DNA from 3 places in the Fodinicurvata sediminis DSM 21159 genome. Region 2 is predicted to be linked to each of the others. Evidence: riboswitches for the same ligand, from Rfam matches in the RefSeq annotation. Region 2 holds a riboswitch; each other region holds the start of a gene.
The links. A riboswitch is a leader RNA that binds a small molecule or an ion and turns the genes downstream of it on or off. The one in region 2 is predicted to bind cobalamin.
Positions count from the first base shown of each region.

Region 1: another riboswitch for cobalamin. It lies ahead of cobU (bifunctional adenosylcobinamide kinase/adenosylcobinamide-phosphate guanylyltransferase); the one in region 2 lies ahead of G502_RS0115930 (HupE/UreJ family protein).
Region 3: another riboswitch for cobalamin. It lies ahead of G502_RS21710 (copper chaperone PCu(A)C); the one in region 2 lies ahead of G502_RS0115930 (HupE/UreJ family protein).

Region 1 covers NZ_ATVH01000014.1:128,447-136,238, reverse strand. Annotated here, with positions in the region: gene G502_RS0108475 (YrhK family protein) at 17-295, opposite strand; gene pncA (bifunctional nicotinamidase/pyrazinamidase) at 338-994, opposite strand; gene G502_RS0108465 (thiamine pyrophosphate-binding protein) at 1,085-2,770, shown strand; gene G502_RS0108460 (I78 family peptidase inhibitor) at 2,794-3,108, shown strand; gene G502_RS0108455 (helix-turn-helix domain-containing protein) at 3,141-3,494, opposite strand; gene G502_RS0108450 (ABC transporter ATP-binding protein) at 3,917-4,687, shown strand; gene G502_RS0108445 (hypothetical protein) at 4,754-5,206, shown strand; cobalamin riboswitch at 5,206-5,430, shown strand; gene cobU (bifunctional adenosylcobinamide kinase/adenosylcobinamide-phosphate guanylyltransferase) at 5,531-6,082, shown strand; gene cobW (cobalamin biosynthesis protein CobW) at 6,089-7,138, shown strand; gene cobN (cobaltochelatase subunit CobN) at 7,163-7,792, shown strand, end outside.
Region 2 covers NZ_ATVH01000018.1:157,368-165,159, forward strand. Annotated here, with positions in the region: gene rpoN (RNA polymerase factor sigma-54) at 1-1,049, shown strand, start outside; gene hpf (ribosome hibernation-promoting factor, HPF/YfiA family) at 1,222-1,830, shown strand; gene ptsN (PTS IIA-like nitrogen regulatory protein PtsN) at 1,848-2,312, shown strand; gene G502_RS0115920 (DUF1150 family protein) at 2,387-2,599, opposite strand; gene G502_RS20770 (Hsp20 family protein) at 2,671-3,132, opposite strand; cobalamin riboswitch at 3,361-3,527, shown strand; gene G502_RS0115930 (HupE/UreJ family protein) at 3,607-4,224, shown strand; gene G502_RS0115935 (sirohydrochlorin chelatase) at 4,275-5,324, shown strand; gene G502_RS0115940 (precorrin-8X methylmutase) at 5,327-5,962, shown strand; gene G502_RS0115945 (bifunctional cobalt-precorrin-7 (C(5))-methyltransferase/cobalt-precorrin-6B (C(15))-methyltransferase) at 5,959-7,176, shown strand; gene cobI (precorrin-2 C(20)-methyltransferase) at 7,176-7,792, shown strand, end outside.
Region 3 covers NZ_ATVH01000020.1:304-8,095, reverse strand. Annotated here, with positions in the region: gene ugpA (sn-glycerol-3-phosphate ABC transporter permease UgpA) at 1-491, shown strand, start outside; gene ugpE (sn-glycerol-3-phosphate ABC transporter permease UgpE) at 491-1,339, shown strand; gene G502_RS0117050 (sn-glycerol-3-phosphate import ATP-binding protein UgpC) at 1,351-2,454, shown strand; gene G502_RS0117045 (glycerophosphodiester phosphodiesterase family protein) at 2,459-3,190, opposite strand; gene bioB (biotin synthase BioB) at 3,375-4,385, opposite strand; gene G502_RS20985 (biotin transporter BioY) at 4,400-4,975, opposite strand; gene G502_RS20980 (GntR family transcriptional regulator) at 5,114-5,743, opposite strand; gene G502_RS21710 (copper chaperone PCu(A)C) at 5,878-6,363, opposite strand; cobalamin riboswitch at 6,491-6,708, opposite strand; tRNA gene G502_RS0117020 (tRNA-Ser) at 6,883-6,973, shown strand; gene G502_RS20970 (restriction endonuclease) at 7,217-7,726, opposite strand.

The sequences.
Region 1 (7,792 bases), on a different contig from region 2:
TATTATGACTTTGAGTTCAAGAGTTTTTTGAAGCTTGCGCCTGATGAATGCGTTTTTGTCTGTGCAACTCGTGAATCAGGCGGATGAAGGGCTTGGCAGCAAAGAGAATGCTGCCGATCAGGAACAGCCAAGTGCCGTCATAAAGCAGGCTTTGATAGAAGAAGAATATGCTGCCGACGACAAAACAGATCCCGCAGCCCATGTCGGCCGTCAGATGGATCCAGAAATAGTACTGACGCAGTTCTTCCAACTGGGCGTCCAGCTCGCGCTGAAACCCGTTCAGCCGTTCGGTCATGGCGTGCCCCCTTTCTTACAGTGTGGTGCTTTTCTCAGTCTGTCACGCCCCTTGCACGGCTTGCAGGATGGTCGCGGATTCGGTCACCACGACGCCCTTGTCCTCCATCTCCCAAAGGGCGGCTTCCTTGGAGCCGTTGAGGTCGATGGCAGCCGTGGCGTCCTTGACCAGGACAACCTCGAAACCTTCGCGGCGTGCGTCCAGGGCGGAGTAGTAAACACAGAAATCAAGCGCCAGACCGGCCAGGAACAGCCGGGTGATACCGCGCTCGTTCAGGTAACCGGTCAATCCCGTGGCCGTTTCCCCGTCGTTCTCGTAGAAGGCGGAATAGGAATCGATCGCCTTTCGGAAGCCTTTGCGGATGATGAACTGGCAGGCGTCCAGTTGGAAGTCTTCATGAAAGGCTGCGCCGCGGCTTCCCTGCACACAGTGATCGGGCCAAAGGATCTGGGTGCCATAAGGCATCTCGGTCGTCTCGAAGGGGGCCTTCCCCTCGTGCTGGCTGGCGAAGGAACCATGTCCGGCCGGGTGCCAGTCCTGGGTCGTCCCCACGTTGGCAAAGGCCGGGATCAGGCGATTGATGACGGGGACCACACGATCGCCCTCAGAGACTTCGAGGGCCCCGCCCGGGCAGAAGTCATACTGCAAATCAACGGCCAGAAGCAGGTCCCTGTTCGGATCCGGTGTGATGTCGTTCATGGGCACTCCCGCTTTTCCATCCGTGCGTGACTTGTCAGCCATCGTTGCGCATGATCCGGGCAAACAACAGCTATCAGTACAGAGATAACCATGAAATCCAACGAACTGAAGACCGGTGGTGAAATCCTTGTCAATTGCTTGCGCCTGCATGGCGGCAAGCATGTCTTCTGTGTCCCTGGCGAAAGCTATCTGGCGGTACTGGACGCCCTGCATGACGCGCCGGACATGAAGGTGACGGTTTGCCGTCAGGAAGGCGGGGCTGCCATGATGGCGGACGCCTATGGCAAGCTGACCGGTGAGCCGGGCCTCTGTTTCGTGACACGCGGACCTGGTGCGGCCAATGCGACGGCCGGCCTGCACATCGCCCAGCAGGATTCCACGCCAATGATCCTGTTCATCGGACAGGTTGCCCGCGGCGACATGGAACGCGAAGCCTTCCAGGAAATCGATTATCGCCGCATGTATGGCGAGATGGCCAAGTGGGTCGCGCAGATCGATGACGCAGCGCGCATCCCCGAGTTCATCAGCCGGGCCTATTACACGGCCACCAGTGGACGTCCAGGCCCTGTAGTCCTGGCCCTTCCAGAGGATATGCTTTGTGACACGGTGCGGCAACTCGACAGCGCCCCCTACCAGAAGGTCGAGGCGCACCCGGGTGACTGCGAGATGCAACGCTTGCAGGGCTTGTTGAATGAGGCCGAGCGCCCACTGGTTCTCGTGGGCGATGGCAAGGACCCGCAGACACGAGCCGATCTGGAAAGCTTTGTCGAAACCTGGGATCTGCCCGTGGGCGCGGTCTTCCGGCGTCAGGACTGTTTTGACAACATGCACGACAATTATGTCGGTGACGTCGGCATCGGGATCAATCCGGCCCTGGCGGCGCGGGTACGTGAAGCGGACCTTCTGCTAGTAATGGGTGCGCGCCTTGGCGAAATGACCACCAGTGGGTACAGCCTGGTGGGCATTCCGCAGCCTCAGCAGAAGCTGGTCCACATCTATCCCGGGGCCGAGGAACTGGGACGTGTCTACCAGCCGGAACTGGCCATACTTTCGTCGATACAGTCGGCTGCACGGGCTTTGGCCGCGTTGAAGCCAGCCAGCACGCCAAAATGGCGGGAGCAGACCCGGCAGGCGCGGCAGGAATACCTGGCCTGGTCCGAGCCGCCACAGGTGCAGGGATCGCTCCAGATGGGCGAGATCATGGACTGGCTGCGCACACGTCTGCCAAGAGAAACTGTGGTCTGCAATGGTGCGGGGAACTATGCCGGCTGGGTTCATCGTTTCCACCGCTACAGCGGCTGCTATACGCAACTTGCCCCGACATCGGGCTCCATGGGCTATGGAACGCCGGCGGCAGTGGCTGCCAAGCGGGCCTTCCCGGAACGTCCCGTGGTCGCCTTTGCGGGGGATGGCTGTTTCATGATGCATGGGCAGGAGCTGGCCACGGCCATGCAGTACGACCTGCCGATCATCGTGATCGTGGTGAACAACGGCATGTACGGAACCATCCGGATGCATCAGGAGCGCGAGTATCCGGGGCGCGTCAGTGCAACGGACTTGAAGAATCCCGCGTTTGCCGAACTGGCCAGGGCTTACGGCGCGCATGGTGAGTTGGTGGAACAGACCGAAGCCTTCGCGCCTGCATTCGAGCGTGCATGGACAGCAGGTCGACCGGCTCTGATAGAGTTGCGCCTGGATCCGGAGGTCATCAATCCCGCAAAGACCTTGAGTGAAATACGTACGGAAGCCCTGGAACGCATGAAAGCCGGCGCCTGAGCGTGAACCTGAAGGAGGTGGGTATGTTGCATTTTCCCGAATTTTCCGCGGCAGGCGATTCCGCGCCTTCACGACGCAGATTCCTGGGTGGCGTGGTCCGCCATCTGCCTGTTGCCCTGGGCGGCGTTTTCCTGGCCGGTTGTACGCGTACGATCGGAACGGCAGGGTCCATCGAAGAAGACGCAGGCGCTCCTTCCGAGGCCTGCGTTTCCGGGCTTGAGGGCTTGCAGCTTCGGGCCGTAGAGGAGGGACAGCCTGTGACCCAGGACTATCGCAAGGATCGTCTTACCCTTGTCCTGGACGAACAGGGACGTATCAGCCGCTCCTATATAGGGTGAACGGTTCTCGTATCAGCGACCAACCGCCCGTGTCAGTTGGCTTTGGCGAAAGCCTTGACCAGCTTCACGATCTGAGAGCGTACGTTCTCGTCTTCGATGGAGCTGACGGCACGTGCCAGTTCCAGGGTCTGACGGTCCAGGGGAGGCTCGTTTGAGCTCACACCCTCGTCCTCAAGGCCCTCGAAGAAGTAACTGACCGGCGTTTCGAGCGCGCTGCTGATGTCCCAGAGGCGGCTGCCGCTGATGCGGTTTGCGCCACTTTCATACTTCTGGACCTGCTGAAAGCTGACTCCCAGCTTTTCCGCGAGCTCGCTCTGGCTGAGCCCCAGAGCAACGCGACGTTCGCGTAGGCGATGGCCGATGTGAATGTCGGTTTTGTGATACATCTTCCTGTGAGCCTTTCCTGTTATGCGAAGGTGACCCTTCCGGTCCCTCCGTTCTGCTTGATAGCCTTGTCGATACTACGCGCCCGCGGCGCGCGGCGTCTAGATTGACAATGCAACCATCGGGCCAAAAACCCCTGTGCACTCCTTTTTTCCCGTAAACCCGTCTCGCTATGCAGCTTCACGCCTTTTCTCTCGCTTAAGGCGATTGTTCAGAAGGGCGCACAGCAACCGACCCCAAGCACCTTCGTGGAGCCTTTGCAAAGAACGTCCTATATTGCATTGCAAAATGCAATATAGGTGATGGGTTCCCCTGTTCATGAGGTTACAATCCCTGAGCTTTGCTCTATGGTTGGCACCAGTTGGTCATGACCGACATGACCGCAAGCGCGATGATGTTTCATGAGCAGGCAGGGGAGCGACAGGTGTCTCAGAGGCTGATTTCCTTGCAAGGGCTTCGCAAGACCTTTGGCAAGAAGACGGTGCTGGATCATATCGACCTGGATATTGCGGCGCAGCGGGCAACTGTCCTGATCGGCCCATCCTCTTCCGGTAAATCGGTTCTCGTAAAATGCATGCTGGGCCTGATGGAAGCGGATTTTGGCGAGGTCTTGATGGAGGGAGAGTCCCTGAGCCGCCTCTCCCGTGAGGAAACCGAACGCCTGCACGACAGGATCGGTGTCGTCTTCCAGCAGAATGCCTTGTTTGACAGTCTTCCCGTCTGGGAGAACGTGGCCTTTCGCCTGCTTAGCCGTGGACGCGTTTCGCGCACGCAGGCGCGTGAGATCGCCCAGGAAAAGCTGGGTTTGTTCGGCTTGAAACCCTGGGTGGGCGATCGCTATCCCGCAGAACTTTCCGGAGGCATGCAGAAAAGAGCGGGCCTGGCGCGCGCGTTCGCCATGGATCCGGATATTCTGATCCTGGATGCGCCGACGGATGGCCTGGATCCCATCATGACCCGGCACACCAATCTTCTTATCCGCCGGGTCGTTCAACAACACAAGGTGACCGTACTCAGTATCACCACCGACATGCCGTCGGCCTTGGAATTTTACGATGATCTCGCCATGCTGTATGACGGCCGTATTATATGGAAGGGGACAACCGCCGCTGCGCAGGAGGCACCGGATCCACGCCTGAGCCAGCTTCTGGAAGGGCGTTCGGATGGTCCCATCAGTATGGCGGTTCGTGCCTGAGCGACAATCAAGAGCGATAACAAGCGATCAAATCGATGAATCTGGACTTATACCGGGAGGCAGAAGATGACAGTGAACAGGTTTGCAGCAGCAGTTTTTTCGGGGGTTCTGACCGCAGGCTTGGCCGTCTCGGCCGTCGCTCAGGATGAAACGGATGACGCGCCCAAGGATCAGGGTGTCACCCTGGAGCTCAACAAGCTGGAGCAGGTGGACGAGACCTGCCGGGCTTACATGCTGTTCGAGAACGACAGTGACAGCGACTTCGATCAGTTTCGGCTGGACCTTGTGCTTTTCGATGCCGAAGGGGTGATCAGCCGGCGCATTGCCATTGAAGCGGCTCCCCTGGAAGCAGGTCGTTCGACCGTGAAGTTCTTCGATTTCACGGAGCAGCAGTGCGATAGCATCGACCGCATACTGGTGAACGGGGTCTCTCCCTGTGCCGATGCGTCGGGTGAGCGCGAGGATTGCAACGACATGCTGAACCTGGTCAGTCGCGCGGACGTGGAATTCTATCAGTAAGTCGTTGACTTCCCTTGGGCAGGCTTCCTAAGCTTCGCCTGCGATCATCGGGAAAGGGAACGCGGTGCGGCCAGTGGTTGGCCAAGACCGCGGCTGCCCCCGCAACTGTAAACGGTGAGCGCGGCGCAAGGGAAAAACAGGCCACTGATCTGGCGATCGGGAAGGCCCACAGCGCCGGGCTTTGACCCGTAAGCCAGGAAACCTGCCCGGGGATCCACTCTTGAACACCGGGCGGGGTGTACCGGTGGCGTCTAAGTTCAGCCTGATCGCCTTGCTGTACCGCGTCGCCTCTCCCGCCAACACCTAACGGGAGAAGCTGAAGGCATGGCTGCCTTGCCCCACACCACCCCGCACCTCCCCGCCTTGACGCTGGTTCTGGGCGGCGCGCGTTCGGGCAAGAGCCGCTACGCCGAGGCGCTGTTCGAGGGGCAGCCCGGAACTTGCTGCTATGTGGCCACGGCGCAGGCCTTCGATGCTGAAATGGAAGCGCGTATCGCTGCGCATCGCGCGCGCCGCGATTCCCGATGGCACACGCAAGAGGCGCCGATCAACCTGGAAACGGCCCTGTCTTCGGCGGCCGCGTTGAAGCAGCCGATCCTGGTGGATTGCCTGACCCTGTGGGTCAGCAACCTGATGCTGGCCGAGATGGATATAGATGCGCAGGTTCGAAAGCTGCTCGATAGCCTGGCACAGCTTGACGTCCCCCTGGTCATGGTTTCCAACGAAGTGGGCCTTGGCATCGTGCCCGAAAATGCACTGGCGCGTGCCTTTCGCGACCATGCCGGACATCTGAATCAACAACTGGCTGCCGCCGCCGACCACGTGGTCTTCCTGGCCGCCGGCTTGCCGCTTACCCTAAAAAACCCCGGAAGGTGACACTCTATGAAAGACCTAGCGAAAATACCTGCCACCGTGATCACGGGCTTCCTCGGTTCCGGGAAGACGACCCTTATCCGTTCCTTGCTGGAGAATGCCGGTGGACGCCGCCTGGCCCTGGTCATCAACGAGTTCGGTGACGTGGGCGTGGACGGGGAAATCCTGAAGGGGTGCGGTGTTGAGGGCTGCAGTGAGGATGACGTGCTGGAACTGGCCAATGGCTGCATCTGCTGCACGGTGGCCGATGACTTCCTGCCAACCATCCAGAAGCTGATCGATCGTCCCGATCCCCCCGATCACATCATCATCGAGACCTCGGGTCTGGCCTTGCCCAAACCGCTGGTCAAGGCTTTCGGCTGGCCGGACGTGCGCAACCGCGTAACAGTTGATGGCGTCGTCACCGTGGTGGATGGGCCCGCCGTCGAAGCAGGCATTTTCACCACTGCCCCCGAAGCTGTGCAGGCCCAGCGCCAGGCCGATCCCGCCCTGGATCATGAAAGCCCGCTGGAGGAGCTGTTCGAAGAGCAGCTCGGTTCAGCCGACCTGGTCGTGATCAACAAGCGCGACCTGCTGGACGAAGACGGCTACCGCAAGGTTCAGGAAATTACGCACGGCTATCTGCGCACGGGCGTTCCAACCGTTGCCGCGACCCAGGGGCAACTCGACCCGCGCGTTCTGCTGGGCCTGGGCGCCGGGGCCGAGGACGATCTGGACAGCCGTCCCTCGCACCATGACGGCGATGACGATCACGACCACGACGATTTCGAATCCTTCGTGGTGGAACTGGAGGAATGCGGATCGCCCCAGGTTCTGCTCGACCTGCTGACTCCGCTTTCGGCTCGCTTCGGCGTGTTGAGAGTGAAGGGCTTTGCGGCTGTGGCCGGAAAGGACATGCGCCTCGTTGTTCAGGGCGTGGGGCCGCGCTTCCAGCATTACTATGACCGGGACTGGCGAGAGGGTGAGCGCCGTTGCACCCGCCTGGTCGTCATCGGTGAAAAGGGCCTGGACGAAACGGCCATACGCGAAGCCCTGACTCGCGCACCGGCTGCGGCCTAATCCGGGACGGGCAGGACCCTAAGCATGCATCTTCTCGCCGCACAGCCAGGCCGTGTCTCCGATGGCAGCGAAGCTGTGGACCTGGGCCAGACACCGGGTGACATAGTCTTTCTTTCGGCCGCTGATACCGAATTGGCCAGCCTGTCCTCGGCCTGGGCGGACCTGGGGGAGGGTGAGCTGACTCTGCGTCTGGCAAACCTGATGCAGCTCAGCCATCCCATGTCCGTGGACCTCTATATGGAGCAGGTCCTCGAACAGGCGCGCCTGGTGGTGGTGCGTGTGCTGGGCGGACGCGGTTACTGGTCCTATGGGGTCGAGCAGCTCGAAGCCCTGGCGCGCGAGCGTGGGGTTCCCGTGGCCTTCCTGCCCGGTGACGACAAACCGGATCCGGACCTGGCGTCCAGCAGCAGCCTGGAGGAAAGCGCCCGCAATCGGCTGTGGCAGTATTGCATTCACGGGGGTCCGGAGAACGCACGCAACCTTCTGGCCTATGCCTGCAGCCTGCTGGGCCGGGACCGCGACTGGCGGGAGCCGGCCCCCCTGCTACGTGCGGGGCCCTATTGGCCTGGACTGGAGCAGCCGGATCTCTCGCAGCTGCGCGAACGCTGGAGAGAGGGTGCGCCGGTGGCGGCAATCGTTTTCTATCGTGCGCTG
Region 2 (7,792 bases):
ATCTGACTCTTGCCGCGCCCGAGGATCAGCTGATTGCCTCCTTTCTTGTTGATGGTCTGGATGATGCCGGATATCTGCAGGTCGATTTGAACGAGGCGACTGAACAGTTGGGCTGCAGTCGGGAGAAGCTGGAAGCCGTCTTGCTGATTCTTCAGGGATTCGAGCCGGCTGGACTCTTTGCTCGTGACCTCAAGGAATGCCTGAAACTGCAGCTGCTTGACCAGGATCGCTTTGATCCGGCCATGGAGGCACTTCTCGATAACCTGGAGCTTCTGGCCGGTCACGATTACCGGAAACTGCAACAACTTTGTGGCGTGGACGAAGAAGATTTTTCCGAGATGCTGGCAGAGTTGCGCCGCCTGAATCCGAAGCCGGCCTTGCTACACAATACCAGGCCGGCTGAACCGGTGGTCCCCGATATCCTGATGCGCCTGCGACCCGATGGAAGCTGGCATTTGGAGCTTAATCCCGAGACGTTGCCGCGCGTACTCGTCAATCGAGCCGATTACAACAGGATCGTCACACGGTGTCGGGATCGTCAGGAGAAGGATTTCGTGAATGAACAGTTTCAGGCAGCGAACTGGCTTGTCCGTTCCCTTCATCAACGTGCGAACACGATTCTGCGGGTAAGTGAGGAGATTGTAAGACAGCAGGACGGATTTTTCCGCAAGGGAATATCGCATCTGAAGCCTCTGGTGTTGAGAACCGTCGCGGAAGCCGTCGAAATGCATGAATCGACGATCAGCCGTGTCACCAGTAATAAGTACATTGCCACGCCGCGTGGCATATTCGAGCTGCGGTACTTCTTCACGACCTCGATATCTGGAACCGCTGGAAGTGAGCATTCTTCCGAGGCTGTGCGTCACAGGATACGCTCGTTGATCTATGCGGAATCACCCAAGGCAATCCTCAGTGATGATGCAATCGTTGCCGCCCTGCGCGGTGAGAACATTGATATAGCCCGAAGAACAGTTGCCAAGTATCGGGAATCCATGAATATTCCGTCCTCTGTTCAGCGCAGGAAAGAAAAGGCTAGAAGCCATCGATAGGCGTGCATAACCTTCTATCTTGCAGTAAGGGGGGGGCTTCCGATATAGTCAGGGAAGGGCCTGTGAAGGGTGGTTTGGTTGCTATTGACTTACCGGCAGGCCACACATATGGTCCGCGCGCTCTCGAGCTGGGCCGTAAATGACACTCGAGCTCACTACTGGGGAACATCTCATGCAGTTGTCGGTTAAAGGTCGGCACATCGATACCGGTGAAGCCTTCCGCCAGCATGCCCAAGATCAATTGAGCACGATCCTGGACAAGTACTTTGGTGATGCCATTGAGGCGAATGTCACCTTGTCAAAGGAATCGCATCTATTCCGTGCCCATGTATCGGCTCACATAGGGCGAGGCATGCTGTTGCAGGCTTCTGGCGAGGCCAATGAGGTCTATCCCGCCTTCGACATGGCGGCAGATCGTCTGGCCAAGCGGCTTCGCCGCTACAAGAGGCGCCTGCGTGATCATAACAACGGCCGGGCCTCTGCTCAGGACGTTCTACCGGCTCAGCAGTATATCCTGGCTCCGGAGCCGGAACCGGAAGACAATGCAGAACCTGCAGGCGAAGATGCGATAGCGGGCGAAGGCGACCAGCCCATCGTGATCGCCGAAATGGAGACGGAGATTCCGGTCTTAACCGTAGGAGAAGCTGTCATGCGCATGGACTTGGCGGATATCCCGGTACTCATGTTCCGTAATCGGGGGCATGAGGGTTTGAACGTGGTCTATCGTCGTAGTGACGGTAACGTCGGATGGATTGATCCACGCGGTAACCGCGAAAGCTAGTATCAGGACAATTTGTTATGGATATCGCCGATATGCTGAACCCCGAAGGGGTTCTTCCAGCATTGCGTGTGACGAGCAAGAAGCAGGCCCTCCAGGAGTTGGCAAGGCGTGCGGCTGACGTCACCGGACAGCCGGAAAGAGCGATCTTCGAGGTACTGGTTGAGCGCGAGCGCCTTGGCACGACAGGTGTCGGCTATGGCATTGCGATTCCCCACGGGAAGCTGTCAGAATTGGACCGTCTACATTGCCTGTTTGCGCGGCTGGAAACACCTGTGGAATTCGATTCCATTGATGAACAGCCCGTGGACCTGATTTGCGTCCTGTTGGCCCCCGAGAAGGCGGGGGCAGATCATCTGAAAGCCCTGGCGCGTGTTTCCCGTCTACTGCGTGACAAGACGATCTGCGACAAGCTGCGCGGCACAGACAGTCGTGACGGTCTCTATGCGATTTTAACGGAATCAGCTGCCAGTCACGCAGCCTGAAGACGGAACTGCTATTTCGCTTACCAGGGGAATGTCCACAGGCTGGGCATTCCCCTGTATCGTTAGGTGGGGCCTTAATGGACGGTCATGGGCTCCATGCCGTTTTGGCGGACGGCAGCACAGGCAACATCGAAATCTGCCATGACTGCGATCTTGGTGCCGTCAGCGGCGAAGATACCAACAGCATCCTGGAAGGGACGTACATAGGCCACGTCATCCACGCCGAACGACAGGAAATCGTCCTGTGTCAGCTGCTTCAGGTCACTGTGGGGCGTATTCTGCATCATAAACATACCTTTCCCTAAGCGGCAGCCCACGCTAATGAGGCGCAGGCTCCTTGATGTCTTCCCACCTACTGTCAGGCGGATTTCTGATCAATGGTCCTGGAGTCCGAACCGTCGGCTGTCTGTTTGCGCTCAATCTTGATGGTTCGAACAACTTCGTCATCTGTCTGGCGTTTCAGCTCGATGTGAAGCAAACCGTTATCCAGGCGTGCTCCCTCGACTTCCATTCCATCGGCCAACATGAAGCTGCGCTGAAACTGGCGCGCGGCAATGCCTCTGTGCAGGAAGGTGCGCTCGCTGTCATCTTCAGCCTGGCGACCGCGGATGGTCAACTGGTTCTTCTCCAACCTGACCTCCAAGTCATCTTCAGAGAATCCAGCGACGGCCAGTGTAATTCTCAGATGGCGCTCGTCCACTTGCTCCACATTGTATGGAGGATAACCGTCGCCACTGGTTTTGTGCATACGGTCTATGGCGCGTTCCAGTTGGTCAAACCCAAGCAGGAGCGGTGAATTCAGGTAGGAAGATTGGCTCATAGGTGCAGCTGCCTCCTCTTCTTGAGCAAGGTTGCTGGTTGTATGGTTCGATAGCGTCCGATTATCGGCACGCCACGAAAAGACCCATTATGGCGCCTTTGTAGAAAGAAATGGTGAATCATTGGGCACCTTCAAGTGGGATGCCGCTGCTTTTATGCCCCTGCACGATTACATATACGACATATAGTGCCGCGACTGTGCTTGACCCTTGCTTATAGGCTTTCTACCGTAAGGCCAACATTGGACGGTTCCTCGATAGGGGATGAAAGGCAATCCGGTGCGGCCGACCCAAGTCGGGGGCCAAGTCCGGAACTGTTCCAGCACCTGTAAGCGCCTGTCCGCAATCGCGTAGACATCGCGCAAGTCAGTCAGCCTGCCGCCAAAAGATGATTTTCCTGACCTTCCGGACTGTGCCCGGAAGGTTCTGAGCTATTGAACAGTCATTCAGGCCGGCCGGCCTGCAACACGGGGGACATGATGAACCACACAACCATTCTCAGATTCACACGCTTTGCAGCCGCTTTTCTGCCAGCAGCTCTTCTCGCCTCGGCGGCTGCGGCACACCCGGGCCATGAGACGCATGCAGGTGCGACCTTCCTGGGCGGTCTTGCTCATCCCGTGACGGGTCTTGACCACCTTCTGGCCATGGTAGCGGTCGGTGTCTGGGCCTACGCACTGGGTGGCCGCGCGCTTTGGGTTGTACCGAGCATCTTCGTGATGGCGATGGCCGTGGCCGGCGCTGCCGGTCTTGCCGGTTGGCAGTTCGCCCTGGCTGAAAGCGGTATTGCGCTATCGGTACTGGTCCTCGGTGTCCTGATTGCGGCGACAGTGCGCGTGCGTTGGGAAATCGGAGCCGCCATGGTGGGCCTCTTTGCTGTTTTCCATGGCTATGCACATGGTGTGGAAATGCCCGCCAGTGGCTCGCCAATCGCCTATGTTACCGGCTTTCTGATGGCGACAGCACTCCTTCATGCGGCAGGCGTTGGACTTGGTGTTCTGGCGGGTCGGCTGGCCTATACGCCAGCTGTGCGTGTGGCAGGAGGTGCCATGGCCGTGGCTGGGGCCTGGATGCTTGGCGGCGGGTATATTTGAGCGTACGCAATACATGAGCCCGACACGATAAAGAAGGCAGGAGAGTAAGTATGGCCGAGCGCCTGGGATTAATGGTTTGTGGTCACGGGAGTCGTGATGAGCATGCCGTGGCGGAGTTTGCCAGCTTGGCGGAGCACATGCGCCAGCGCTTTACCGATTGGCCTGTTGACTATGGCTATCTGGAGTTTGCGCGTCCCGTGATCCGTGATGGGCTGGACAAGCTGCGCGAACAGCAGGTGAATCGCATCCTGGCCGTGCCTGGCATGTTGTTTGCGGCTGGCCATGCCAAGAACGACATACCCTCGGTGCTCAACACCTACCAGGCGCAGCATCCTGGCCTCGAGATCAACTATGGTCGCGAACTGGGTATAGATCTGAAGATGCTGCAAGCCGCCGGCGACCGAATCCAGGAAGCCCTGGATGGTGTGAACGAGACGGTTCCTCGTCATGATACGCTTCTGGTCGTTGTCGGACGCGGCGCATCGGATCCGGATGCCAATTCCAACGTCGCAAAGGTCACCCGCATGTTGTGGGAAGGCCTGGGCTTCGGCTGGGCAGAGACCTGTTACTCCGGGGTTACCTTCCCGCTGGTGGAGCCGGGCCTCGAGCACGCAGCCCGCCTTGGCTTCAAGCGTATCGTGGTCTTTCCCTATTTCCTTTTCACGGGCGTGCTGGTCAGGCGAATCTATGAGCATACCGACCGTGTTGCGGCGCGACATCCGGACATCGAGTTCATAAAGGCGCCTTACCTGAATGATCATCCCCGCGTGCTGGATACCATGGCTGCACGTGTCGAGGAGATCCTGGAAGGCACGAACAACATGAACTGCCAGATGTGCAAATACCGTGAACAGGTGCTGGGATTCGAAGCGGAAGTCGGGCTGCCCCAGGAGAGCCACCATCACCATGTCGAGGGCATCGGCTCCGGGCAGGAGGAACATGCCCATGGCCATTCCCATGGGTCACACTCTCACGGGCACGAACATGGGCATGATCACAGCCATAGCCACAGCCACCATCACCCCTATCCGCATGCAGATCATCCTCTTGGGCCGCGCACCCTGAAGGAAAATGCGGGAGGCGGTCAGCAGGGTGGATGAACATGCCGCAGAGAGATTACCTGCGTGATCCGGCGGCCATCTACCAGAAGTCTTTCGAGACGGTTCGGCAGGAAGCTGTGCTCGCGCATCTTCCGACGAGCGTCCACGGCCTCGTCGTGCGGATGATCCATGCCTGTGGGATGGTGGACATAGCAGAGGATATCCGTGTCGAGGGAAATGCGGCTGCTGCCGGTGCCAGCGCACTGCGTTCGGGAAAGCCGGTCCTGGTGGATTGCGAGATGCTGGCACACGGCATCATTGGCTCCAGGCTGCCTGCTGGCAACAAGGTTGTGTGCAGCCTGAATGACCCATCCGTTCCGACCTTGGCAGGTCAGCAGCAAACAACGCGTTCGGCGGCAGCTGTCGAGCTTTGGGGATCGCAGCTGGATGGGGCAGTCGTTGCCATTGGGAATGCACCGACAGCTCTGTTTCGTCTGATTGAATTGCTGGAGGAGGGAGCGCCCCAACCGGCCGCGATTATTGCTGCCCCCGTTGGTTTTGTCGGGGCGGTCGAGTCCAAGCAGGCGCTTGTTGATGCATCACTGGGCATACCCTTTGTAACCTTGTTGGGGCGTCGCGGGGGCAGCGCAATTACAGCCGCAGGCGTGAATGCATTGGCAGGGGAATGGACGCAATGACTCGCTGGCTTTCCATCGTGGGCATTGGTGAGGATGGCCTTTCGGGCCTGGGAGAGCAGGCAAGGCACCTGATCGATCAAGCCGAAGTCTTGATAGGGGGGGAGCGGCATCTGTCCATGCTGCCTGAAGATGGCCGTGAGCGTTTGACCTGGCCCTCACCTCTCAGCCGTTTGGTGGCGGAGATCGAGGCTCGGCGCGGCCAGTCCGTGTGCGTTGTGGCGACAGGCGATCCCTTCTGCTTCGGCATCGGGACGACCCTGGCGCGACGCATCCCCATGATGGAGATGCAGGTGGTTCCGGCGCCATCTGCCTTCTCGCTTGCCTGTGCACAGCTGGGTTGGTCCTTGCCCGAAGTGAGTCTTCTCACACTTCATGGCCGGCCCACCAGCCTCCTCATTCCGGCACTTCAGCCAGATGCCCGCCTCATGGTTCTAAGCGACAGCCGCAGGACTCCTGCCGAAGTTGCGTCTCTGTTGTGTGAGAAGGGGTTTGGGGCGAGTGAGCTGCATGTCCTGGAGCATTTGGGCGGGCCCAGGCAGCGTGTTCTGCACCTGCGCGCCGACCAGGAGGATTTCCCTGAGTTCGCCGATTTTAATACCATTGCAGTGGTCTGTCGGGCCGGCACTGAAACTGAAATCCTGCCCAGGGTTCCGGGGTTGCCCGATACTGCCTTCCATCACGATGGCCAGCTGACAAAGCGGGAGGTTCGTGCGGTTACGCTGTCGGCTCTCATGCCGGGGCCAGATCAGGTTCTTTGGGATGTTGGAGCCGGGTCCGGTTCGGTGGCTGTCGAGTGGATGCGAACAACTCCCACCACGCGCGCCGTGGCCATCGAGCGCCAGGCTGCGCGTTGCGAGATGATAGCCAGCAATGCAGCACGACTGGGTGTCCCTTACCTGAAGCTGGTTCCAGGAGAGGCGCCATCCTGCCTGTCGGATTTGCCAGCGCCAGACGCCATTTTCATCGGTGGCGGTATCAATGGGGAAGGGCTTTTCGAGGCTTGCTGGCAGGCCTTGAAGCCAGGTGGTCGACTGGTCGCCAATGCTGTGACGCTGGAGGGAGAGGCGCGCCTGGCCGGCTTGCAGGCTGAGTACGGGGGAGAGCTGCGCCGGCTGTCCGTGTCACGTTCAGAGTCTGTTGGCCCGTTCCGGGGGTGGCGGCCCGCCATGCCGGTCACTCAGTTTGCCTTGGTCAAACCCAGAGGCGAAGCCTGATGGCCGGGAAGCTTTATGGTCTTGGTCTTGGCCCGGGGGATCCCGAACTGCTTACGCTGAAGGCGCATCGGATTCTGACAAGCAGCCCTGTCGTTGCCTATCCGGCTCTGGAGGATGGAGACAGTTTCGCCCGTTCGATCGTGGCGGCGTATCTGTCCGACAGGCAGAAAGAGATTGTCATACGAATCCCCATGACAGTTGAGCGCGCCCCTGCCCAGCAGGCGTATGACCGCGCCAGTCTGGAGTTGGCGCAAGAGCTGGACGAGGGGCGGGATGTAGCTGTGCTCTGTGAAGGGGATCCCTTCTTCTACGGCTCTTTCATGTATCTCTTCGGCCGTCTTGCCGAACGCTATTCAACGTCCGTTGTTCCGGGCGTGACCTCCCTGACGGCCTGCTCTGCTGCAGCCTGTGCGCCTCTGGCAGCCCGGAACGATACCCTGGCGGTCCTGCCAGCCCCGCTCTCGGATGAACAGCTGGAATCCAGGTTAAGGAGCTTCGATGCTGTGGCCATCATCAAGCCTGGTCGACATTTCGGCAGGATTCACGCCTTGCTGGATCGCATGGAGCTGCTCGATGAGGCGCACTATGTGGAGCGGGCGACACTCGCAAACCAAAG
Region 3 (7,792 bases), on a different contig from region 2:
CGACCCTGGGGATCATCTCCAGCTTCCTGAAATCCATCGGCTATGACTGGGATCACCGCCTGGATGGCACGGACGCCATGATCCTGATCGTCATCGCGGCCACCTGGAAACAGATCAGCTACAACTTCCTGTTCTTCCTGGCGGGCTTGCAGGCAATCCCGAAATCGCTGACCGAGGCGGCCGCCATCGACGGCGCCGGGCCCTTCAAGCGTTTCTGGACCATCCTCTTTCCGCTGCTCTCGCCGACCACCTTCTTCCTGATGGTGGTGAACGTGGTCTATGCCTTCTTCGAGACCTTTGGCATCGTTCATGCGGTGACCGATGGCGGGCCGTCCAATTCGACCTCGATCCTGGTCTACAAGGTCTACAAGGACGGCTTCATCAACCTTGACCTGGGAAGCTCCGCAGCCCAGTCGGTCATCCTCATGGTGATCGTGATCTCGCTGACCGTCTTCCAGTTCCGCTATATCGAGAAGAAGGTGCAGTACTGATGGTCGAGAACAATCGCTGGGTAAAGGTCTCCTCGCACCTGATCCTGCTGCTGGGTCTGGCCGCCGTCATCTTCCCCATCTACATCATGGTGATCGCGACGACCCATACCGGGCCGGCGCTGCAGCGTCCGCCCCTGCCGCTGCTGCCGGGCGACCAGTTCTTCGAGAACCTCAAGCTGGTCCTGGGCGAGGGAATCAGCACGGCCGGCGCGCCGCCGGTGGCGCTGATGATGTTCAACTCCATGGTCATGGCGCTCGGCATCACCATCGGCAAGATCGTGATCTCGCTGCTGTCGGCCTATGCCATCGTCTACTTCCGCTTCCCCTTCCGGATGTTCTTCTTCTGGATGATCTTCATCACCCTGATGCTGCCGGTCGAGGTGCGCATCCTGCCCACCTATGGCGTTGCGGCAGACCTGGGCCTGCTGAACAGCTACACGGGCCTGACCCTGCCGCTGATTGCCTCGGCCACCGCCACCTTTCTGTTCCGGCAGTTCTTCCTGACCATCCCGGACGAGCTGCTGGAGGCCGCGCGCATGGACGGGGCCAGCCCCATGCGCTTCTTCTGGGACGTGGTCCTGCCGCTGTCGCGCACCAACATCGCGGCGCTTTTCGTCATCCTCTTCATCTATGGCTGGAACCAGTACCTCTGGCCCCTGCTGGTCACCACGGACGAGCGCTACTACACCATCGTCATGGGCATCCAGCGCATGCTGAATGTCTCCGATGCCGTACCGGTCTGGAACGCCATCATGACCACGGCCATGCTGGGCATGATCCCGCCGGTGGTGGTGGTCCTCGTCATGCAGCGGCTCTTCGTCAAGGGCCTGGTGGAAACCGAGAAATAGGAACAAGCGTTATGGCCGAGCTGCGGCTGGACAATGTCATCAAGGAATTCGGCGAGGTTCGGGTCATCCACGGCGTGGACCTCAAGGTGCAGGACGGCGAGTTCGTCGTGGTCGTCGGGCCCTCGGGCTGTGGCAAATCCACCCTGCTGCGCATGGTGGCCGGACTGGAAGAGGTTTCCGGCGGCGAGATCCACATCGACGAGCGCATGGTCAACCGGGTCGAACCCAAGGACCGGGACATCGCCATCGTCTTCCAGAACTATGCCCTCTATCCGCACATGTCGGTGCGCCAGAACATGGCCTATGGGCTGAAGATCCGTAAGTTTCCGAAGCCGGAGATCGAACAGCGGGTCAAGGACGCGGCCGACCTCCTCCAGTTGGGTGAATACCTGGACCGGCGCCCCAACCAGCTCTCGGGCGGACAGCGCCAGCGCGTGGCCATGGGCCGGGCCATTGTGCGCGAGCCCTCGATCTTCCTGTTCGACGAACCGCTGTCCAACCTCGACGCCAAGCTGCGCGTGCAGATGCGTGTGGAGATTCGCCAGCTCCAGCGCCGGCTGGGCACCACATCGCTCTATGTCACCCATGACCAGGTCGAGGCCATGACCATGGCCGACCGCCTGGTGGTGATGAACGGCGGCGTGGCCGAGCAGGTGGGCACACCACTGGAAATCTATGAAAGGCCGGCCTCGATCTTCGTGGCCGGTTTCATCGGCTCACCCTCCATGAACTTCGTCGAGGGGCGCATTTCCTCCGACCGGCAGTCGGTGGTCATCGGCCAGGACTTTTCCATTCCACTGCCCCAGGTGACCGAGGCCGCCCAGGCCGACCGGCCGGTGACCGTCGGCCTGCGTCCCGAGGACCTGCACCTGACCCAGGAGAGTCCGGACGAAGCCAGCCTGCCGCTCACCGTGGAACTGATCGAGGTGCTGGGGGCCGATACCCTGTTGCACGGCCAGGCGCCCCATATCGAGAATCCGATCATCGCTCGGCTTTCCGGCGTGCCCGAAGTCGACAATGGGCAGGTCGTGCACCTGGCCTTCCGGCCGCGCAAGCTGCACCTCTTCGACCGCGACAGCGGCAAGAGCCTGCTGAACGAGCAGCAGGCCGCCTGAACGCCTACAACCAGGCCGCCAGCATGTCCGGGCGGTCGGTGATGATGGAATCGACCCCGGCCGAGAAGAGGATCTTGGTGGTTTCCACGTCATTGACCGTATAGGCCGCCGCCTGCGCGCCCAGCAGCTGGACGTCCAGGGCCCGTGTCTTGCCGAAGGCGGCGAAGTTGCCGTGAACGCTGTAGGCCTTCAGTTCCTGTACGGCCTCTTTCCAGCCCTCCTCGAAATGATCGGTCAGGAGCGCCCGCGGCCAGTGCGGCGCCTGTTCCTGAGCCAGGTCCAGGCAGAGCCGCTTGAAGCTCGAGATCACAACAAGGGGGGCGTCCTCGGACCAGTGCGCCGCCAGGACCTCCAGGGTCTTCAGTGCCGTCTCCCGCTCACGCCCGGGACAGGGCTTGATCTCGACGTTGACGGCAATGTCGTTTTCGCGGAAATAGTCCAGCACGTCCGACAGCAGGGGCACCCGCGTGCCCTCGTACTCCGGCGCGAACCAGCGCCCGGCGTCCAGCTTCGCTATGGCGTCATAGCTGGTCTCGGCCACGGCCCCCCGGCCGTCCGTGGTGCGCTCCAGGTTTTCGTCATGGAAGACGATGACCTGCCCATCCGAGGTCAGCTTGGCATCCAGCTCGATCATGCGCACGCCGGTTTCCACCGTCTTGCGGAAACCGGCCAGCGTGTTCTCGGGCGCCAGCCCGGCCGCCCCCCGGTGACCGATGATCTTCGGCAGTTTCTTCATCTTTCGGAGTGTCTCCTCGCCTTGTAGCCGTCGAGGAAGGAGCTACCACAGCCCTTCTTCCCGGTCCATGGCCATCCCGACAGGATCTGGGTGCAAGGCCGCGACCCTCGGGCTCAGGGCCGGACATTGCGGGCCGGTCTCTCCATCCCGCGGGCGCTCCAGGATACTGGGAGATTGCCGGGGGTTACACAGCGACGCTCTCCTCTTGATACGTGCTTTCCGCCACGCCCCTGCCGGAAAGTGCAGCGAGCAGCTCGGCATCGTCACCGATCCCGGCATTGGGGGTCGTCAGCAGAGTGTCGCCGTAGAATATGGAGTTTGCGCCGGCAAGCAGGCAAAGCACCTGCGCCTCGCGCGTCAGGCTCGAGCGCCCGGCCGACAGACGCAACGTTGCGCTCGGCAGGACGAGCCGGGCCGTTGCCATCATGCGCACGAGATCGAGGGGATCGACCTGCGGCCGCGCGCCCAGAGGCGTTCCGGGGACTGGCACCAGGGCATTGATGGGCACGCTTTCGGGATGCGGACTGAAACCGGCCAGGATGCGCAGCATTGAGGCACGATCGGCCTTGCTTTCCCCCATGCCGATGATGCCGCCGCAACACAGCTCTATTCCGGCTTCCCGCACGGCGGCCAGCGTATCCAGCCGTTCCTGATAGGTGCGCGTCGTGATGATCTCTTCATAATACTCCGGACTGGTGTCCAGGTTGTGGTTATAGGCGGTCAGTCCGGCCGCGGCGAGCCGCGCGGCCTGATGCGGCTCCAGCATGCCCAGGGTGACACAGGCTTCCATGCCCAGGCTGCGCACACCCCGGACCATGTCCAGCACGGCCTCGAACTCTGCCCCGTCACGTACCCTCTTCCAGGCAGCGCCCATGCAGAAGCGCTCGGCGCCGGCAGACCTGGCATTCCTGGCCAAGGCCAGGACGGTTTCAGGTTCCAGCAACCCCTCTCGGGTCAGCTCGACCTCGCGGTGGTGTGCCGACTGCGGACAGTAGGCACAGTTTTCCGGACAGCCCCCCGTCTTGATGGACAGCAGGGCCGCCTTCTGCAGCTGGTTCGGGTCGTGATAGCGCCGATGGACAGCGTTCGCCCGGCCGATCAGTTCGAGAAGCGGCAGATCATGCAGAGCCAGGATCTCCTCATTTGTCCAGTCATGGCGAAGCGCGCCATCGGCCTCCCTTGTTTCGCGTTTCATGGTGTCGCCCCCATTCACAGCCATTTTCGGGAGAGGCGGCAGGCCAGGGGTGACATGAGCTGAGCCCCGACGGCGACGACAGCGACCTTGACCAGATCACCGGCCAGGAAGGGCGTCAGGCCGAGCGCCAGGATCGAGTCGGCCGGAACATAGAAGGCCAGCCAACCCAATCCCATTGCATACACGACAGACAAACCGGCCAGCATGGCGCCCAAATGCCCCAGCATACCCCGGCCGCGTGCCAGGACCCCCGTTACGCCGGAAGCCAGCAGATACCCCAGCAGGTAGCCGCCTGTCGGCCCCATCATATAGGCAAGGCCAAGGCCGCGCTCCGGTGTACCTGAAAAGACAGGAAGTCCGGCCGCGCCCGCAGAAAGGTAGGCGAGGAAGACAGCGCTGGCCAGGCGTGGTCCCAGCGCCACGGCAAAGGCCATGACGGCCAGGGTGTGCAAGGTCATTGGGACCGGCCAGAAGGGTATCTGAAGCTTGGCCGACAACGTCATGAGCAGGGGGCCAACGATCAAGACGAAGACAGCAAGCGACAGGCGGTGTACCCGTGATGGCGAACCTGGAGTGGCGAGTGCGCTCATGGATCATCCTTTTTATAGATAATTTATCTGTTCTATCGTTTAATGAATCCATAAATAGATGGTCATTGCAAGGACGCACCTGTCGCTGTAGCAAAAATCAATCGGACGGGATGGGGAAGGGGGTATGCGCTCAGGACGCTATTCGGAGACGGCCGGCTTGCGCCCGATCCATTGCACGTGCCGCTTCAGAACGGCACACGCCCGCTCGACCTCTCCGGCGCGCAGGGCATCGAGTATGGCGCGATGATCCCGGTCGCTCGGGAACTCCCATTCCGCGCGCCAACCGGCAAAAAGAAAACGTGCACTGGCCGCATGCAGGTCGTCAATGGCGCGCAGCAGCCTTGGCATGCCGCAAGGTGTCAGGATCAGGCGATGGAACTTCCGGTTGGCCTCTTCCCAGCTCTGAACATCGCTCGCATGGTCTGCGGACCGGCTGACCTGCTCGGCCTCGTCCAGCAGCGCACGCGTCAGGTGGGGTGCGGCGTGTTGCAAGGCCAGCACCTCCAGGGCCGCACGCATTTCCGCAACCTCTTTCATTTCATCCTGCGAAAAACCGGCCACACGCACGCCGCGGCGCGGCACGCTGACCACCAGACCCTGGGACTCCAGCCGACGGAAGGCCTCGCGAACCGGAACATGGCTGGCACTGAATTCCACGGCGATATGGTCCTGTCGCAGCTTCGTACCGGGCGCCAGCTCGCCGGAAATGATCCGCTCCGCAAGAACAGCTCCGATCCGCGCCGCAAGTGTTTCATCCGAATCCGCCATGGATTTGTAGATAATCTATTCGGTCTGACACGTCGAGATTCAGATTGCGGTCACCGAAATAGCAACAGGCCCCGCCGGAACATTCGGCGGGGCCTGTCGTGACCAGATCTATGGTGAAATCTGACTCGCCGCGATCAGCTGCTCGGCGTGGCGCCGTCCACTTCGTCCAGGTCCTCGACCAGAACCTCCACCTCGACGCGGCCGGCCTTCTCGAAGGTCAGGGTCATGTGGAAGTGATCGCCGGCGCGATATTCGCCCTGCAGGTCTTCCAGGACGATCTGGGCGCCACCGGGCTGCAGCGTGATGGAATCGCCGCCTTGCACGGCAATGGCCTGGACCTGCTTCATGCCGTAATTGCCCTCTTCGTCCATGACCGGCGCGCGAAAGCTGCTGGCCCTGGCGAAGTCCACCTCGGCGCCGACCAGGCGGTCGGCTTCGGCACCCGTGTTCTCCAGTGTCAGGTAGACGGCATTGGCGTGGGCGTTGGCCGCGTTCTCCACGGTCCAGGCGTGGCTGACCACCATGTTGGCGGCGGCGGAACGTTCGCCGTCGTGGTGGGCCAGCGCGGCGGAAAGGCTCCCGGCCAGGGCCAGGAAAACGGTCACTATCAGAATGCGCATTGCTCTTGGACTCCAATCTTGCTCAAGGAACGGCAACCTGAAAAAGGGAGTAGGACCAGGAAGTGAAGCGCCATGCAGCGGCCATCAGATTTCCTTCATGTCCGGACACACCCCGTTCCAGTCGGATGAATACGTCTGCGTCATGGCAGGTCTCCTGGCTTGCGGCTCGTCGGTCCGACCGTCTTGCCTTCCCGGCCATCCACGACAGCCAGTGACTCCAGCGACAGTCAACGCACCGCTCACAGTTGCGGGGGCAGCCCCGGTCTTTCACCGGGTTCCCTTTTCATTTCCATACCGGTGGCTTCAATGCCGCCGTTCCGGAAAACCATGACAGGTCCAAAGGATCGCAGAACCGGCACGGCCTGTCCAGCTTCACCCCACCCCCGTCCGCGGCATCGAATCAAGCGGCGCGCCAGGCCGCCAGAGCGGGTTGCAGGAGCCCGGCGCTTGCGCTAGGTTCCGCGCCTGCTCGACCCGGTCGCACAGAGGCTGTCCCACAGCCCGGCGGCCAGACCACGCGGAGAGGTGCCGGAGCGGTCGAACGGGGCGGTCTCGAAAACCGTTGTAGGGTACCCCCCTACCGAGGGTTCGAATCCCTCCCTCTCCGCCATTTCTACCCTGACGAAGGTTCTCCGCACGCGGACGCGGCGCTGAAACGCCAAGGAACCGCGCGGTTCGGGTGCGAAGCTCTGGACTGCGACGCCGGCACACTCGGCTCCGAGCGGTCTCTCTCCGCCGTTTTTCTCTCGACCTCTGGACTGAACCGGCGCCAGTACGGAACCCTAAGTATAAGAAATCAAATCAGAAACGGCCGCTGACCTACCACCCGAATTGATATCCCCTTTGCCGGGCGTCAGTCTTCCGAGAAGAAATCCTCGTCCAGTCGCTTGAACTCCAGCACGCGGCTGGAACGCACCCCGACACCGTGTTCGACCATCAGCTCCGTCAGGCGGCGTCCGTCAATCAGGATCACACGCTGCGGAATGCGTGATGCGAACTCGACGGCCTGGGCGGAGAACGTCGAGGTCGTCACGAAAACGCCCTTTGACGCGCCGAGGCCGACCAGACTTCCGGTGAATGCCTGGATCTCGGGTCGCCCGACCGCGCTTCCCGGGGCGTATCGTTTCGCTTGGACGTAGACGCGATCGAGACCGAGAACATCCTCGTTGATCACCCCGTCAACGCCCCCGTCGCCCGATTTGCCAAGCTGCTCTGACGCATTGCGATGGGAGCCCCCGTAGCCCATTGCCACCAGAAGTTCGACGATGACCTGTTCGAAGAAGCTCGGGCTGTTTTGAAGGATGCGATCCAGCAGGTCTGCGCGAAGTGCAGCGTGGACAGCTTTGTATGCGGCTTCAACCACCTCCTCAGGCGTCGCAGATGGAGGCTCCACTTCGGCAGCTGACCTTGCCCCCAAGTTTGGACCAGC